4 regions of the Nocardioides hankookensis genome follow, and region 2 is predicted to be linked to each of the others. Evidence: predicted binding sites of a transcription regulator. Region 2 holds the regulator's gene; each other region holds the start of a gene.
What was found. The regulator LexA, encoded in region 2, represses DNA repair genes until DNA is damaged. The targets are predictions, from matches to a motif close to TCGAACANNTGTTCGA.
Positions count from the first base shown of each region.

Region 1 (3,533 bases), on a different contig from region 2:
CGACCCGGTCCCGCGGGCGCCGGTCGCCGACCTCGCCGGTGCGGTCGACGGTGCCGCGCAGGTCACGGTCCGACTCGGCGGCCGGTCCTCGTCGTTCGACCTCCGGCCCGACGGCGAGCCGGTGCTGGACGCGGCGGTCGCCGTACGCTCCGACCTGCCGTTCGCCTGCAAGGGCGGCGTCTGCGGCACCTGCCGGGCGCGGCTGGTCGCCGGCACCGTCGCGATGGACGCCAACTACGCCCTCGAGCCGGACGAGATCGAGCGCGGCTACGTGCTCACCTGCCAGGCGCACCCGACGTCTGCCGAGGTCGTGCTCGACTACGACGGCTGAGTGCCCTGCTCGCGCCGCTCGTGCAGGCGCTGCTGGGCGGCCCCCAGGTAGGCGAGGCACGGCGCCTCGGCGCCCGCGTGCTTCTCGGTCAGGTGGAAGATCCACCGGTCCATCGCCGCCAGGTAGCCGTTGTCCTCGCCCGACCGGTGCGTCGACCACTTGCGGTGGCCCTTCGCCGTGCAGGTCGTGCAGGTGATCTTGTAGAGGAACTGCTTGTCCGCGCCGAGGTCGATCTTCACCGTGGCCAGCGGCCCGACCTCGACCGCCGCCTTACGCTCCCGAGCGGACTTGCTCGCCACCATGTCCCACCCCTGTCGTCGTCGGCAGGCGAGCCTACGCCTGGAGCGCGTGCCTCTGGCCCCACCGGCCGTGGCCGGCGGGGTGTGGTCAGCGGAGATGTCGTCCGGAGGGACTGGTCCACAGGAAGTCGGTGGTGCCGGTGCGGACGTAGCTCCAGCCGCCGTGGGTCTTGAGGCGGTGGTGGCCCCGGCAGAGCGGGGCGAGGTTGGCGGACGTCGTCGGGCCGAGCGGCCAAGGCACGATGTGGTCGAGGTCGCAGCCGCGGGACGGGCGCGAGCAGTGCGGGAAGACGCAGGTCGGGTTGAGCAGGATCGCCTGCTCGTGCTGGCGGGGAGTCGGTGCGTAGCGATCGGTGGTCAGCTCGGCGGCGAGGTCGATCACGGGCCTCAGCGTCACCCGGGCGCCGGCGAGGCTGCACCACTCGACGAGCTCGTCGGTGGTCACGATCGAGCGGGTGTTGACGACGTCGACCAGCTCGTGCCCGTCCGGGCGGGTGTGGGCGTAGATGACGATCTCGGTCGCGTGGTCGGCGGAGCCCAGCATGCCGGCGGCCATTGCGCGGCGGTGGTCGATCGGGAGGGTGGGGTCGGTGTCGAGCAGGTCGTGGGCGCGTTCGGAGATCGCCGACTCGAGGGCCAGCGCGGCCGGGAGGTCGAGCAGCCCGTCCACGTGCACGAGCCCGTCGGTCGTCAGCTCGTCCGTGCGGATCCGGAAGTAGCGCTCGTCCGAGCGGGCCAGGCGCTCCGCCTCGACGGCGGCCGGGTCGAGCGCGGCCCGTGCCTTGTCGACCGCCTTCTCGATCTGCGCGTACGAGCAGGAGTGCGCGACGCGGGCGAGGTGGCGGTCGACGTACGCCGCTCCCTCCGGCGGGAGGCACCGCGTCGCCTGGGAGACCTTGCGCGCCTTCCAGACCCGGACCTCCCCGGCGACCACGCGGTCCCAGAGCCGAGGGAGGCGGTGCCGGATCTCGACCGCGTCGCCGAGCAGGGTGCGGCCGGCGTCGGTCGAGAGCCCCAGCGAGAGCGCGAAGTCGGCGATGGCGAACTCCGCCACCGTGGGGGCGCCGTCGCCGGCGATCTGCAGGTCGCGCTCGCCGTACGGGATCGAGAGGTCGACGTCGTCGCCCGGGTGGAGGTCAACCCAGCGGGCCGCCAGCTCGAGCTGGCGCGCCTCGGCGTAGACGACCAGGTCGAGGGTGTCGATGACCTCGCGCAGCACCTCGTCGGCCGGGTCGGCGAAGCCGGCCGGCATCGAGGTGTCGGGTGCTGCGGTCATGGTTCAACCCAAGCACTCGCCACCGACAATCAGATGCTCAGAACCCTTGTTCTGCCCGGGATGTGGACACTTTCGAGAAGTTCTTCGGGTCTATTTTTTTCGCGGTACGTCGCGGGAGGTGGTTTCGAGGCTCGGCGCTAGCGCGCCTCGCACCTCAACCACCGGCTGCAACCCCAGGACGGCGGGTCGATCGGGTGCCACACTGAGCCCGTGACCGACGTCGTCGACCCACCGGCACCGGCGGGCAGCCGGCCCCGAGTCACGCGCCGACGGGTGGCCCTGGGGGTCGTCGGGTTGATCGCGGTCGCCGGCCTCGCCGCAGCCGGCTGGTGGTGGACGCACCCGAGCCTGTTCGATGCACCGGGCAACGTGGTCAGCTACGACAGTGCGACTGTCGGCACGCCCGTGAGCGTCGGCATCACGGTTCCGGGCGCACCCGACGGCGTGGGTGACGTGACCATCACGGACGTCGAGGCCAACCTCGCTCAGAATACGTCGGCGTCGACGATCGCGTTCTCCGTCTGCACGCCCGGTGGTCGGGACGTCATCGGTCTCCTCGAAGGAATCCCCGAGGAGCTGTGCCTCGCCGTACGCCCGGTCACCCACGTGCGGCTCGGATCCGACGACTACCTCCTGATGACCGTCACGCCGACCGAGCCAGGCGTCGTGGACGTGACGAGCTTCGACGTCACCTACCGGTACGGGTCGCACCGGCTCTGGCGGCACGGCACGGACACCACCGGCACGCGCGTCACCATCACCACTCTCTAGTTGCCACCTCGACACCCTGCCTCGGCTTCCGGGGTTTCGAGACGGGCCTGGCGGCCCTCCTCAACCGCCGGAAGGCCGGCTGGCGGTGCCGACCCGAGCGCGCCTCGCGCGGTGACCACCGGGGTCCTAAGGTCGGACGCATGAAGACTCGGAACCTCGGCAGCAGCGGCCTCAAGATCTCGGAGATCGCGTACGGCAACTGGTTGACCCACGGGTCCCAGGTGGAGGAGGACGCGGCGACGGCGTGCGTACGACGCGCGCTGGACGAGGGGATCACCACCTTCGACACCGCGGACACCTACGCGAACACCAAGGCCGAGACGGTTCTGGGCGAGGCGCTGAAGGGCGAGCGGCGCGAGGGGCTGGAGATCTTCACCAAGGTCTACTGGCCGACCGGGCCGGGCGCGCACAACGACCACGGCCTGTCGCGCAAGCACATCCACGAGTCCATCAACGGCAGCCTGGAGCGGCTGCAGACGGACTACGTCGACCTCTACCAGGCGCACCGCTACGACCACGAGACGCCGCTCGAGGAGACGATGGAGGCGTTCGCGGACGTCGTACGCCAGGGCAAGGCGCTCTACATCGGGGTGAGCGAGTGGCGCGCGGACGAGATCCGAGCGGCGCACGCACTGGCCCGCGAGCTGCACGTCCCGCTGGTCTCCAACCAGCCGCAGTACTCGATGCTCTGGCGGGTCATCGAGGCCGAGGTGGTGCCGACGAGCGAGGAGCTCGGGATCGGCCAGGTCGTGTGGTCGCCGATCGCGCAGGGCGTGCTGACCGGCAAGTACCTGCCCGGGCAGGCCGCGCCGGAAGGCAGCCGCGCCACCGACGACAAGGGCGGCGCGAACATGAT
Region 1 is NZ_JBHSRJ010000004.1:828,693-832,225, forward strand. It holds gene paaE (1,2-phenylacetyl-CoA epoxidase subunit PaaE) at 1-331, shown strand, start outside; gene ACFPYL_RS10430 (hypothetical protein) at 319-633, opposite strand; gene ACFPYL_RS10435 (HNH endonuclease signature motif containing protein) at 719-1,906, opposite strand; gene ACFPYL_RS10440 (hypothetical protein) at 2,117-2,677, shown strand; gene ACFPYL_RS10445 (aldo/keto reductase family protein) at 2,818-3,533, shown strand, end outside.
Region 1: the regulator LexA is predicted to act here: its motif matches at 1,979-1,994, upstream of ACFPYL_RS10435 (HNH endonuclease signature motif containing protein).

Region 2 (3,533 bases):
CGCTGGCAAGACCGACGGGAACCGAACCCTCGCGGTAGTCCCCCACGCTCGACAGCGTAGATCAAGCCTCCGGGTACCGTGGGGCGTCGCGACCGGTCAGGGTCGATCGGCCACAATGGCCCCGTGAGGCGGGGTCAGTGACGGGTGCGACCGGGGGCAAGCGGGCGGGGTCGCGCCGCGGACCGCGCAAGAAGACCACGTCCCGCCCGGCCCTGCTCGCGCTGGCGCTCGGCATCACGTTGTCGGTGGTGGCGTGGGGCTACCTCGTGTACGCCGCCGTCGACTTCGGCTCCACGGCACGCGGCGGCGACTCCCAGGCGTGGATCTTCCTGGCGATCGCCTCGATCGGCGCGGTCGCATGCCTCTTCTTCGGTCTGATGCTCGTCGCCCGGCTGCTGCGCCGTCTCGGCATCACCAAGCCCCCGACATCGACCGAGGCTCCCGACGAGCCGGATGGACCCCGGCCGATCGGCGGGCGGCGCGCGGCGCGCTAGTCCGGGCGCTCACGGTCCGCGAGGCGGCGCACGAACTTCAGGCCCGACCAGGTGTCGTCGATCGCCGCGACCTTCACGTCGACCCACCCGAGGCGCAGCCCGAGCTCGCGCACGGCGTTGTCGTCGAGGTCGCTCGCGATGCCGAGCTGGCGTCGGGCCGCCTTCTTCGGCCAGCAGGTCCACACCATCCCGGCGGTCACGGTCCGCTCGAACACCGCTGGCAACCGGGCCTCGAGATCGGCCAGCCGGGTCTGGAAGGTGAGGGTGACGTCGAGGCCGGAGGCTGGCAGCCGGCCTACGACGCGCGCCGCGGTCTCGCCGAGCTCGAAGCCCTCCGGTGCACGGTCGAGCAGGACGAGGTGCTCGTCCTTGATCCCCAGCTTGCGCACCAGCGGGGTGCCCGAGTAGCCGGCCATGCCGGAAGCGTAGGGGTCGAAATGCCGCGAGGGGCGGAGCCTGTCGGCTCCGCCCCTCGTCTTCCCCGGTCCGTCGAGCGGGGTCGAATCGCTCGACGAGATCTGTGTGGTCGTCCGAGTCAGTCGACCGGGATCAGCAGGCGCTGGCCGGCGATGAGCATGCCGGAGTCGAGCGCGTTGAGCTTCTGGATGCGGTCGATCATCGCGTCGACGTCGCCGTCGTCGGCGGCCGCGGAGGCGATGTCCCACAGGGTGTCGCCGGTGCCGACGAGCACCACCGCGGTGGGCTCGGGTGTGCCGGCGTGGTCGGTGGCCACGGAGCCGGAGGCGACGACGATGCCGACGGCGAGGGCCACCAGCAGACCGAGGAGCACGACCACGACGCGGCCGCGGCGGGTCAGCCGGACAGTGCTGCGCGGCCGGGCGGCGGGCTTCGAGTGGAACATCTGGTCGATCGTCATGGTGCTCATGTGCTTGGCTCCTGGGGGAAGTGGCCTTCTCGATGACACCAGTTCTAGAGGGAGCCACCGACAGTCGCTCCGCAGCTGTCTGGACCGCCGTCTCGATCAGGTGTTCGATCGAACGTGTGTACGACGTTAGAGCACCTGTTCGAACGACGCAAGGCCCCGGGCGAACATTTGTTCGAGCCGTTCCGAGGCGGCGGAGCCCGACACGCCCGTTCGAACAAATGTTTGAACCCGGCGGCCGGGATGGCTAGCGTGGGCCCATGGCCAAGAAGATGGATACGGTGCGCGAGCTGCCCGACGGGCCGGCCGATGCCACCGGGCTCACCCCGCGCCAGCAGCGCGTCCTGCAGACGATCAAGGACTCGATCGAGAAGCGGGGCTACCCGCCCAGCATGCGCGAGATCGGCGAAGCGGTGGGGCTCACCAGCTCCTCGAGCGTCGCCCACCAGCTGAAGGTGCTCGAGGAGAAGGGCTACCTCAAGCGCGACCCCAACCGGCCGCGCGCCCTCGAGGTGTTCCTCCCCGAGGTGATGGCGGCCCGGCGCTCGCTCGGCAGCGCCGACGAGTCGACCACCGACGAGACCGGGATCGGCGACACCGTCCCGGCCGCGTCGTACGTCCCCCTGGTCGGCCGGATCGCCGCCGGCGGGCCCATCCTGGCCGAGGAGACGTACGACGAGGTCTTCCCGCTGCCGCGGCAGCTGGTCGGCGAGGGCGAGCTGTTCCTGCTCGAGGTCTCCGGCGACTCGATGGTCGAGGCGGCCATCTGCGACGGCGACTACGTGGTCATCCGCAAGGAGCAGACCGCCGAGAACGGCGAGATCGTCGCGGCGCTCCTCGACGGCGAGGCCACGGTCAAGACCCTGCAGCGCAAGGACGGAAAGGTGTGGCTCCTGCCGCACAACCCGAACTACGATCCCATCGACGGCACCCACGCCACCATCTTGGGAAAGGTGACGGCGGTGCTGCGCAGGGTTTGATCGCTCGTGAATTTCTGGCTTCCCCTGGGAATCCCCTGATCCGACCCTGACGTTGGTAACAGGGGAGGATCCCTGATGGCACGGGAGGGCCGATGGAAGACGCTGGTGCTGTGACGACGGCACCTGCGCTTGCACGCGAACGGACGGTCCCCGGCTGGGCCCGCGCCCTTCTGGAGCTGCTGCTGATCCTCGCGCTCTGGGTCTTCTACAGCCTGGCCCGACTGCTGGCCAACACCAGCATGCAGCCGGCTCTCGACCGGGCCAACGACCTGCTGCACATCGAGGACCTCCTCGGGATCAGCTGGGAGGTCCCGCTCAACCAGCTCTTCACCGACCACCGCGTGGTCGGCCTCATCGGCAGCTACTGGTACGCGTCGCTGCACTACGTCGTCACCGCGGCCGTGCTGATCTGGCTCTGGCGCCTGGGCGCCGACCGCTACGGGCCGGCCCGGCGTGCGCTGGTGATCGGCACGCTGCTCGGCCTGGCGGCGTACCTGATGATGCCGACGGCGCCGCCGCGCTTCATCAGCGGGTACGTCGACGTGCTCAGCCTGCACGCGGCCGACGGCTGGTGGGGCGGCGACGCCTCGGCACCGCGCGGGCTCGGCGGGCTGACCAACGAGCTGGCGGCGTTCCCCTCCCTGCATGCCGGCTGGTCGCTGTGGGTGGCGCTGGCGCTGCAGGTCTACGCGACCCGCAAGTGGGTGCGCGTGCTGGGCTGGGCGTACGCCGTCGGCACCGCGATCGTCATCGTCGGCACCGGCAACCACTGGGTGATCGACGCCCTGGTCGGCTGGCTGGTCATCCTGGTCGGCTGGGCGGCCGCCCGCGCGATCGGCCGGATCCCGCTGCCGTCGCTGTGGCCGGCACGACTCAGACGAACGTCGGATGAACTCTCGGCGCTCGCGCCCGCGTCACGTGAGGAGCCGCCGGTCGTTGGGTAGGTCGTGACCATGCCGATCACCCCAGACCGCCTCTCGCTGCGCCGACGCACCGTGCTCGCGTCCGGCACCGTGGGTGCCGCCGGTGCTGCCGCCGTCAGCACCACCGACGCCGAGGCGGCCCCCGCGCGCCCCGGCCACCGCCGCTTCCGGCACGGGGTCGCCTCGGGCGACCCGCTCCCCCGCGCCGTGCTGATCTGGACCCGGGTCACCCCGACCCCGGCCAGCACCCCCG
Region 2 is NZ_JBHSRJ010000009.1:845,315-848,847, forward strand. It holds gene ACFPYL_RS23715 (ATP-binding protein) at 1-46, opposite strand, end outside; gene ACFPYL_RS23720 (hypothetical protein) at 138-494, shown strand; gene ACFPYL_RS23725 (DUF3052 domain-containing protein) at 491-910, opposite strand; gene ACFPYL_RS23730 (LysM peptidoglycan-binding domain-containing protein) at 1,030-1,380, opposite strand; gene lexA (transcriptional repressor LexA) at 1,638-2,357, shown strand; gene ACFPYL_RS23740 (phosphatase PAP2 family protein) at 2,468-3,301, shown strand; gene ACFPYL_RS23745 (alkaline phosphatase D family protein) at 3,311-3,533, shown strand, end outside.

Region 3 (3,533 bases), on a different contig from region 2:
CGACTACGTCACCAAGCCGTTCAGCCCTCGTGAGCTGGCCCTGCGCGTCGACTCCGTGCTGCGGCGTACTGGCTCCGCCCCGGCACCTCGGCGGTTGGTCGACGGCGACCTGGTGGTCGACGAGGCCGCGCACGTCGCCACTCGCAGCGGCGCGGCTCTGGCGCTGACCGTGCGGGAGTACGACCTGCTCCGTTTCCTGCTCGCACACCCGGGTACCGCCTTCTCGCGCGAGGAGCTGCTCCACCACGTGTGGGGCTGGTCCATCGGCGACCACTCCACGGTGACGGTGCACGTACGACGGCTCCGCGAGAAGGTCGAGCGCGATCCGACGCGCCCCGAACGGCTCCAGACGGTCTGGGGCGTCGGCTACCGGTGGGAGGCTGCCTCATGACGAGCGACCAGGCACAGGTCGTGGCGGTCGCCGCGCTGTGCGCGATGGGCGTGGGCCTCGTCGGGCTCGTCGGGGCCTGGCTGCTGCGGCACCTGTCGATCCGCTGGCAGCTCGGCCTGATCGTCGTCGTCTCGATCGGCTCCGTGCTGCTCGGCGTGGTCGCCGCGGCGCGGCTGATGTTCATCTCCGCCCACGACTGGCGCGTGATCGCCCTCGTCGCGGGCGTCGCGGGCTTCGTGTCCCTCATGGTGGCGATCGCCGTCGGCGTCGCGATCTCGCGCTGGTCCGAGGCGCTGCGCGAGGACGCGCGACGGCTCGACGCGCACGGGTCGTATGTCGCGGTCAGCCGCGGGCCGAGCGAGCTGCAGGCGCTCTCGGAGGAGCTGGCCCGCACCAGCGAGCGGCTCGAGGAGTCGCGGCTGCGCGAGGCGCGTCTCGAGGAGGCGCGCCGCGAGCTGATCTCGTGGGTCTCCCACGACCTGCGCACCCCTCTGGCCGGGATGCTCGCGATGACCGAGGCGCTCGAGGACGGGATGGCGGTCGACCCGGAGCGCTACCACCGGCAGATCCGGGCCGAGGTGGACCGGATGGTCCGGATGGTCGACGACCTCTTCGAGCTCTCCCGCATCCACGCCGGCGTCCTGCGGATCACCCCGGAGCCCGTGATGCTGCGCGACCTGGTGAGCGAGGCGATCGCCGGTGCCGACCCGGTGGCCCGGGCCCGCAGCGTGCGGCTCGGCGGCAGCGTCGAGGACGGCATCGTCCTCACCGCCGACGCGGCCGGGATGTCGCGGGTGATGACCAACCTGATCATGAACGCGATCCGGCACACGCCCGCCGACGGCGTCGTCGAGATCCGCGGCCGCGCGCTGCCCGACGGCGTCGAGCTGAGCGTCAGCGACGAGTGCGGCGGCCTCTCCGAGGAGGACATGGTGCGGGTCTTCGACCTGGCCTGGCGCGGGGAGTCGGCGCGCACGCCGGAGCCCGCCCTCGGGGCGCTCGGCGCGCGCGGCGCCGGCCTCGGGCTGGCGATCGTCAAGGGGATCGTCGAGGCCCACCAGGGCATCGTGCGGGTCGAGAACGTCGGCGAGCCGGTGCCCGCCGGCTGCCGGTTCCTGGTGCGCCTGCCGGCCTGACGCGACACGCCGGTCGACGTATGCCTGTCGAACAGGTGTTCGGGCTAGGTTGTGTCCACAGGCACGACGCGGACGAGGTTCTCCACAGCGGTGTCAGCGCTGATCAGGCGCTGTCGGTGGCTCGCTCTAGCGTCGCAGACGTGCCTGACACCCGACGAGAGACAAGGACACACACCATGGCTGGTGGAGACCGCGACAAGGCGCTGGACGCCGCACTCGCCAACATCGAGCGTCAGTTCGGCAAGGGCTCGGTGATGCGCCTCGGCGACGAGACCCGCGCCCCGCTGGAGATCATCCCGACCGGATCCATCGCGCTCGACGTCGCGCTGGGCCTCGGCGGCCTGCCTCGCGGCCGGGTGGTCGAGATCTACGGCCCGGAGTCCTCCGGCAAGACGACGGTCGCCCTGCACGCGGTGGCCAACGCCCAGGCGGCCGGCGGCATCGTGGCGTTCATCGACGCCGAGCACGCCCTGGACCCCGAGTACGCGAAGGCCCTCGGCGTCGACACCGACGCCCTGCTGGTCTCCCAGCCCGACTCGGGTGAGCAGGCGCTGGAGATCGCGGACATGCTGGTCCGCTCCGGTGCCCTCGACCTGATCGTCATCGACTCGGTGGCGGCCCTGGTGCCGCGCGCGGAGATCGAGGGCGAGATGGGTGACAGTCACGTCGGCCTCCAGGCCCGCCTGATGAGCCAGGCGCTGCGCAAGATGACCGGTGCCCTCAACAACTCCGGCACCACCGCGATCTTCATCAACCAGCTGCGCGAGAAGATCGGCGTGATGTTCGGCTCGCCCGAGACCACGACCGGTGGTCGCGCGCTGAAGTTCTACTCCTCGGTCCGCCTCGACGTGCGCCGCATCGAGACGCTCAAGGACGGCACCGACATGGTCGGCAACCGGACCCGGGTCAAGGTCGTCAAGAACAAGGTCGCCCCGCCGTTCAAGCAGGCGGAGTTCGACATCATGTACGGCAAGGGGATCAGCCGCGAGGGCGGCCTGATCGACGTCGGGGTCGAGGCGGGCCTCGTCCGCAAGGCGGGCGCCTGGTACACCTACGAGGGCGACCAGCTCGGCCAGGGCAAGGAGAACTCCCGCAAGTTCCTCAAGGACAACCCCGACCTGGCCAACGAGCTGGAGAAGAAGATCCTCGAGAAGCTCGGCGTCGGCCCGCAGGTCGACCAGGAGGCCCCGCTCTCCGACGAGCCGATCGGCGTCGACTCGTTCTGAGCTCCCTCCGGCCCGCGCTCGCGCGGGCCGGAGACCGGGAGCCAGGTCGAGTCGCCGCGCGGCTGAGGAACGAAGCCGCGAGTGGCGTATCGAGACCCCTCAGACCCGTGAAGGGAAGCCGACCGATGACTTTCGAGGAGAATCGGCCGCCCCCCGACTGGGCCGGCGACGTCTCGGTCGGGGTGGACGCGTGGACACGACGTACGTCGGGTCCGGGCGCCACCCCGGCCGCGCCGCCGCCCGAGGACACCAAGGCCCAGGTCCCGGACGCCGATCCGGAGGCGGTCGCGCGCAAGATCCTGCTCGACCAGCTGACCGGCCAGGCACGCACCCGCAAGGAGCTCGCGGACAAGCTTGCGGCCAAGAACGTCCCGACCGAGATCGCGACCCGGCTGCTCGACCGGTTCGAGGAGGTCGGGCTGGTCGACGACGAGGCGTTCGCGCGTGCGTGGATCGCCAGTCGGCAGCCGGGCAAGGGGCTGGCCACCCGGGCGCTCGCCCAGGAGCTGCGCCGCAAGGGCGTCGACGACGAGATCGCCCGGGAGGCGCTCGCCGAGATCGATCCCGACGACGAGGAGGCCGCGGCCCGCGCGCTGGTGCGCCGCAAGCTGCGCTCGCTGGAGCGCTTCGACGACACGGTCGCGACCCGTCGCCTGGTCGGGATGCTCGCCCGCAAGGGCTACGGCTCGGGCCTGGCGTTCGCCGTCGTCCGCGACGAGCTGTCCAACGCGGGTCGCGAGGGGCTGGACGACTAGCGGGTCCGACCCGACAGAATGCTCC
Region 3 is NZ_JBHSRJ010000008.1:161,491-165,023, reverse strand. It holds gene ACFPYL_RS18240 (response regulator transcription factor) at 1-391, shown strand, start outside; gene ACFPYL_RS18235 (sensor histidine kinase) at 388-1,527, shown strand; gene recA (recombinase RecA) at 1,704-2,753, shown strand; gene ACFPYL_RS18225 (regulatory protein RecX) at 2,879-3,508, shown strand.
Region 3: the regulator LexA is predicted to act here: its motif matches at 1,555-1,570, upstream of recA (recombinase RecA).

Region 4 (3,533 bases), on a different contig from region 2:
GGTGGATCTCGTCGACGAAGAGGACGTCGCCCTCGTTCATCCCGGACAGGATCGCTGCGAGGTCCCCGGCGTGGGTGATGGCGGGGCCGCTCGTCAGGCGGAGCGGAGACGACATCTCGGCAGCGATGATCATCGCCAGCGTGGTCTTGCCGAGTCCCGGAGGCCCCGACAGCAGCACGTGGTCCGGGGCGCGACCCCGGAGCCTGGCCGCCTCGAGCACCAGCCCGAGCTGGTCGCGGACCCGCGCCTGACCGACCACCTCGTCGAGGGTGCGGGGGCGCAGTGCCGCCTCGATGGTGCGCTCGTCGCCGTCGGCCTCGGCCACGGTCAGCGAGGCGAGATAGGTCTCCTCCGCCTCGGCCAGGTCGTCCTCGTGCACGATCAGGCCTTGCTCAGGGTGCGCAGGGCGGCACGCAGCAGCGCGCCGACGTCGGGGCTCGATCCGGCCTCGGGCGCGACCGCGTCGACCGCCTTCTCGGCGTCGCGGGTCGTCCAACCCAGACCCATCAGGCCCTGGTGGACCTGCTCGCGCCACGACTCGGTCGAGGCAGCGGTCGCGGGTCGGCCGCCGGTCGGGGCGCCGATCCGGTCCTTGAGCTCGAGGATGATCCGCTGCGCGCCCTTCTGGCCGATGCCCGGCACCCGGGTCAGCGTCTTCACGTCGTCGGACGCGATCGCACGACGCAGGTCGTCGGGCGCCAGGACCGCCGTGATCGCCTGGGCGACCTTCGGGCCGACGCCGGACGCGGTCTGCACGAGCTCGAAGACCTGCTTCTCGTCCTCGTCGCCGAAGCCGAAGAGCGTCAGCGAGTCCTCGCGCACGACCATGCTGGTCGGCAGCGTGGCGGTGTGGCCGGGACGGAGCGTGGCCAGCGTGCCGGGCGTGCACATCAGCTCGAGGCCGACGCCGCCGACCTCGAGGACGGCACTGGAGAGCGTGACGGCGGCGACCTGGCCGCGGACGAACGCGATCAACGGGACCTCCCGATCGTCGGTCGAGGCTGGCGAGACCCGGCGAGCGCGGCGTCGATCCGGGCCTGGGCGCCTCCGCGCCAGATGTGGGTGATGGCGAGCGCCAGGGCATCGGCGGCGTCGGCCGGCTTCGGCATGGCGTCGAGCCGCAGGATCCGGGTCACCATCGCGCCGACCTGGGTCTTGTCGGCGCGGCCGTTGCCCGACACCGCGGCCTTGACCTCGCTCGGGGTGTGCAGGGCGACCGGTAGCCCACGACGGGCGGCGCACACCATCGCGATGCCGCTCGCCTGCGCGGTGCCCATCACGGTGCTCACGTCAGATCGTGCGAAGACCCGCTCCACGGCCACCGCGTCCGGCCGGTACTCGTCGAGCCAGGCATCGATACCCTTCTCGATCGTCACCAGCCGCTCCGGCACCGGCAGGTCCGAGGACGTCCGCAGCACGTTGACGTCGACCAAGGAGAGCGGCCGACCGACCGAGCCCTCGACCACGCCCATGCCGCAACGGGTCAGCCCGGGGTCGATCCCCAGCACGCGCATCGGTCAGCCCTTCCGTCCGAACACCTGTTCGGAGGCAACGCTAACCGCAAGGGTCGCCCGGGCCGACGGCGACACGCCCTCACTGCCGACTTTCGGCTCACCGGGTTTCGACGCGTCGGTCGCGGCTTCGCAAGCTCAGCCGCGCTCCTTGCTCAACCACCAACGATCGGGCCCGCTGACGCGGCCCCGATCACGCGTCGATGGACTCGAGCACGTCGTCGGGGATGTCGGCGTTGCTGAAGACGTTCTGGACGTCGTCCAGGTCGTCGACCGCGTCGACGAGGCGGAAGACCTTGCCCGCGACATCGACCTCGCTCACCGGGATGTCCATGGTCGCCACGAACTGCACCTCGGCCGACTCGTAGTCGATGCCGGCCGCCTGCAGCGCCGTGCGTACGGCGACGACGTCACCCGACTCCGACTGGATCTCGAAGCTGTCGCCGTGGTCGTTGACCTCCTCGGCACCGGCGTCGAGCGTCGCCTCGAGGATGTCGTCCTCGGAGACCTCCCACGGCTTGCCACCGCGCTCCTGGCTCTTCTCGACCACGACGACGCCCTTGCGGGTGAAGAGGCGGGAGACGGAGCCCGGGTCGGCCATGGTGCCGCCGTTGCGGGTGACCGCGGTGCGGACCTCCATCGCGGCGCGGTTGCGGTTGTCGGTCAGGCACTCCACCAGCAGGGCCACGCCCTGGGGACCGTAGACCTCGTACATGATCGTCTCGTAGTCGACGCCACCGCCGTCGAGGCCACCGCCGCGCTTGACCGCGGAGTCGATGTTCTTGTTGGGCACCGACTGCTTCTTCGCCTTCTGCACGGCGTCGTAGAGCGTCGGGTTGCCGGAGAGGTCGGGGCCACCCATCTTGGCCGCGATCTCGATGTTCTTGATCAGCTTGGCGAACAGCTTGCCGCGCTTGGCGTCGATCGCGGCCTTCTTGTGCTTGGTGGTCGCCCACTTGGAGTGGCCAGACATACGTCCCTCTTCTTCTCAGACCTCGGTCACCAGATCCACGAACTGCCGGTGGACCCGGGAGTCGCCACCCACCTCCGGGTGGAACGACGTCGCCATCAGCGAACCCTGACGGACCGCGACGATCCTACCCGCGGCCGGACCGTGCTCGACACGTGCGAGCACGTCGACCTCCGGTCCCACCGCCTCGACCCACGGCGCACGGATGAAGATCGCCTGCACCGGCTCGGTGAGACCGGCGAACTCGAGCTCGCCCTCGAACGAGTCGACCTGGCGCCCGAAGGCGTTGCGCCGCACGGTGATGTCGAGCCCGCCCAGCGTCTCCTGGTCGGCGGTGCCGTCCTCGATGCGGTCGGCCAACATGATCATCCCGGCGCAGGTGCCGAAGGCCGGCATCCCCTCCTTGAGCCGCTGGCGGATCGGCTCGAAGAGGTCGAAGGTGCGGGCGAGCTTGGCCATCGTCGTCGACTCACCGCCCGGGATCACCAGGCCGTCGCACGCCGCCAGCTCCGTCGTACGGCGCACCGTGGTCGCCCGGACCCCGAGGCCGTCGAGCATCCGCACGTGCTCACGCACGTCGCCCTGCACGGCGAGCACTCCGATGGTCGTCACGAGCGTGCATTCTAGGAACGTGCGAATGATCGTCGGCGCCCTGGCCACCACCGTCCTGCTCAGCGGGTGCTCCGCGAGCGGTCCAGCCAGCTCTGACGCGGGCAGCGACTCGCCGGCCGTCACCGTCAGCACCGGGTCTGTGCCGAGGGTCGTCGACGGGTGGCCGACCGCCGCACCGGCGAAGCTCGGCTTCCGACCGCAGCGCCTGGCAGCCATGGCACGGGACGCGAAGCGCAAGGACAGCACCTGCTTCGCGGTCGTGCGCAAGGGGAAGCTGGCCGGCGACTGGAACTGGGGCACCCCGCGGCTCCAGCCACGTGAGGTGTTCTCGGTGACCAAGTCGGTCACCAGCACCCTGGTCGGGATCGCGGTCCGGGACGGCTCGCTCGCCCTCGACGACCGCGTGTCGACGTACGTTCCCGCCTGGCGAGGCACCGAGT
Region 4 is NZ_JBHSRJ010000008.1:102,196-105,728, forward strand. It holds gene ruvB (Holliday junction branch migration DNA helicase RuvB) at 1-385, opposite strand, end outside; gene ruvA (Holliday junction branch migration protein RuvA) at 382-975, opposite strand; gene ruvC (crossover junction endodeoxyribonuclease RuvC) at 972-1,505, opposite strand; gene ACFPYL_RS17935 (YebC/PmpR family DNA-binding transcriptional regulator) at 1,705-2,484, opposite strand; gene pdxT (pyridoxal 5'-phosphate synthase glutaminase subunit PdxT) at 2,500-3,093, opposite strand; gene ACFPYL_RS17945 (serine hydrolase domain-containing protein) at 3,119-3,533, shown strand, end outside.
Region 4: the regulator LexA is predicted to act here: its motif matches at 1,531-1,546, upstream of ruvC (crossover junction endodeoxyribonuclease RuvC).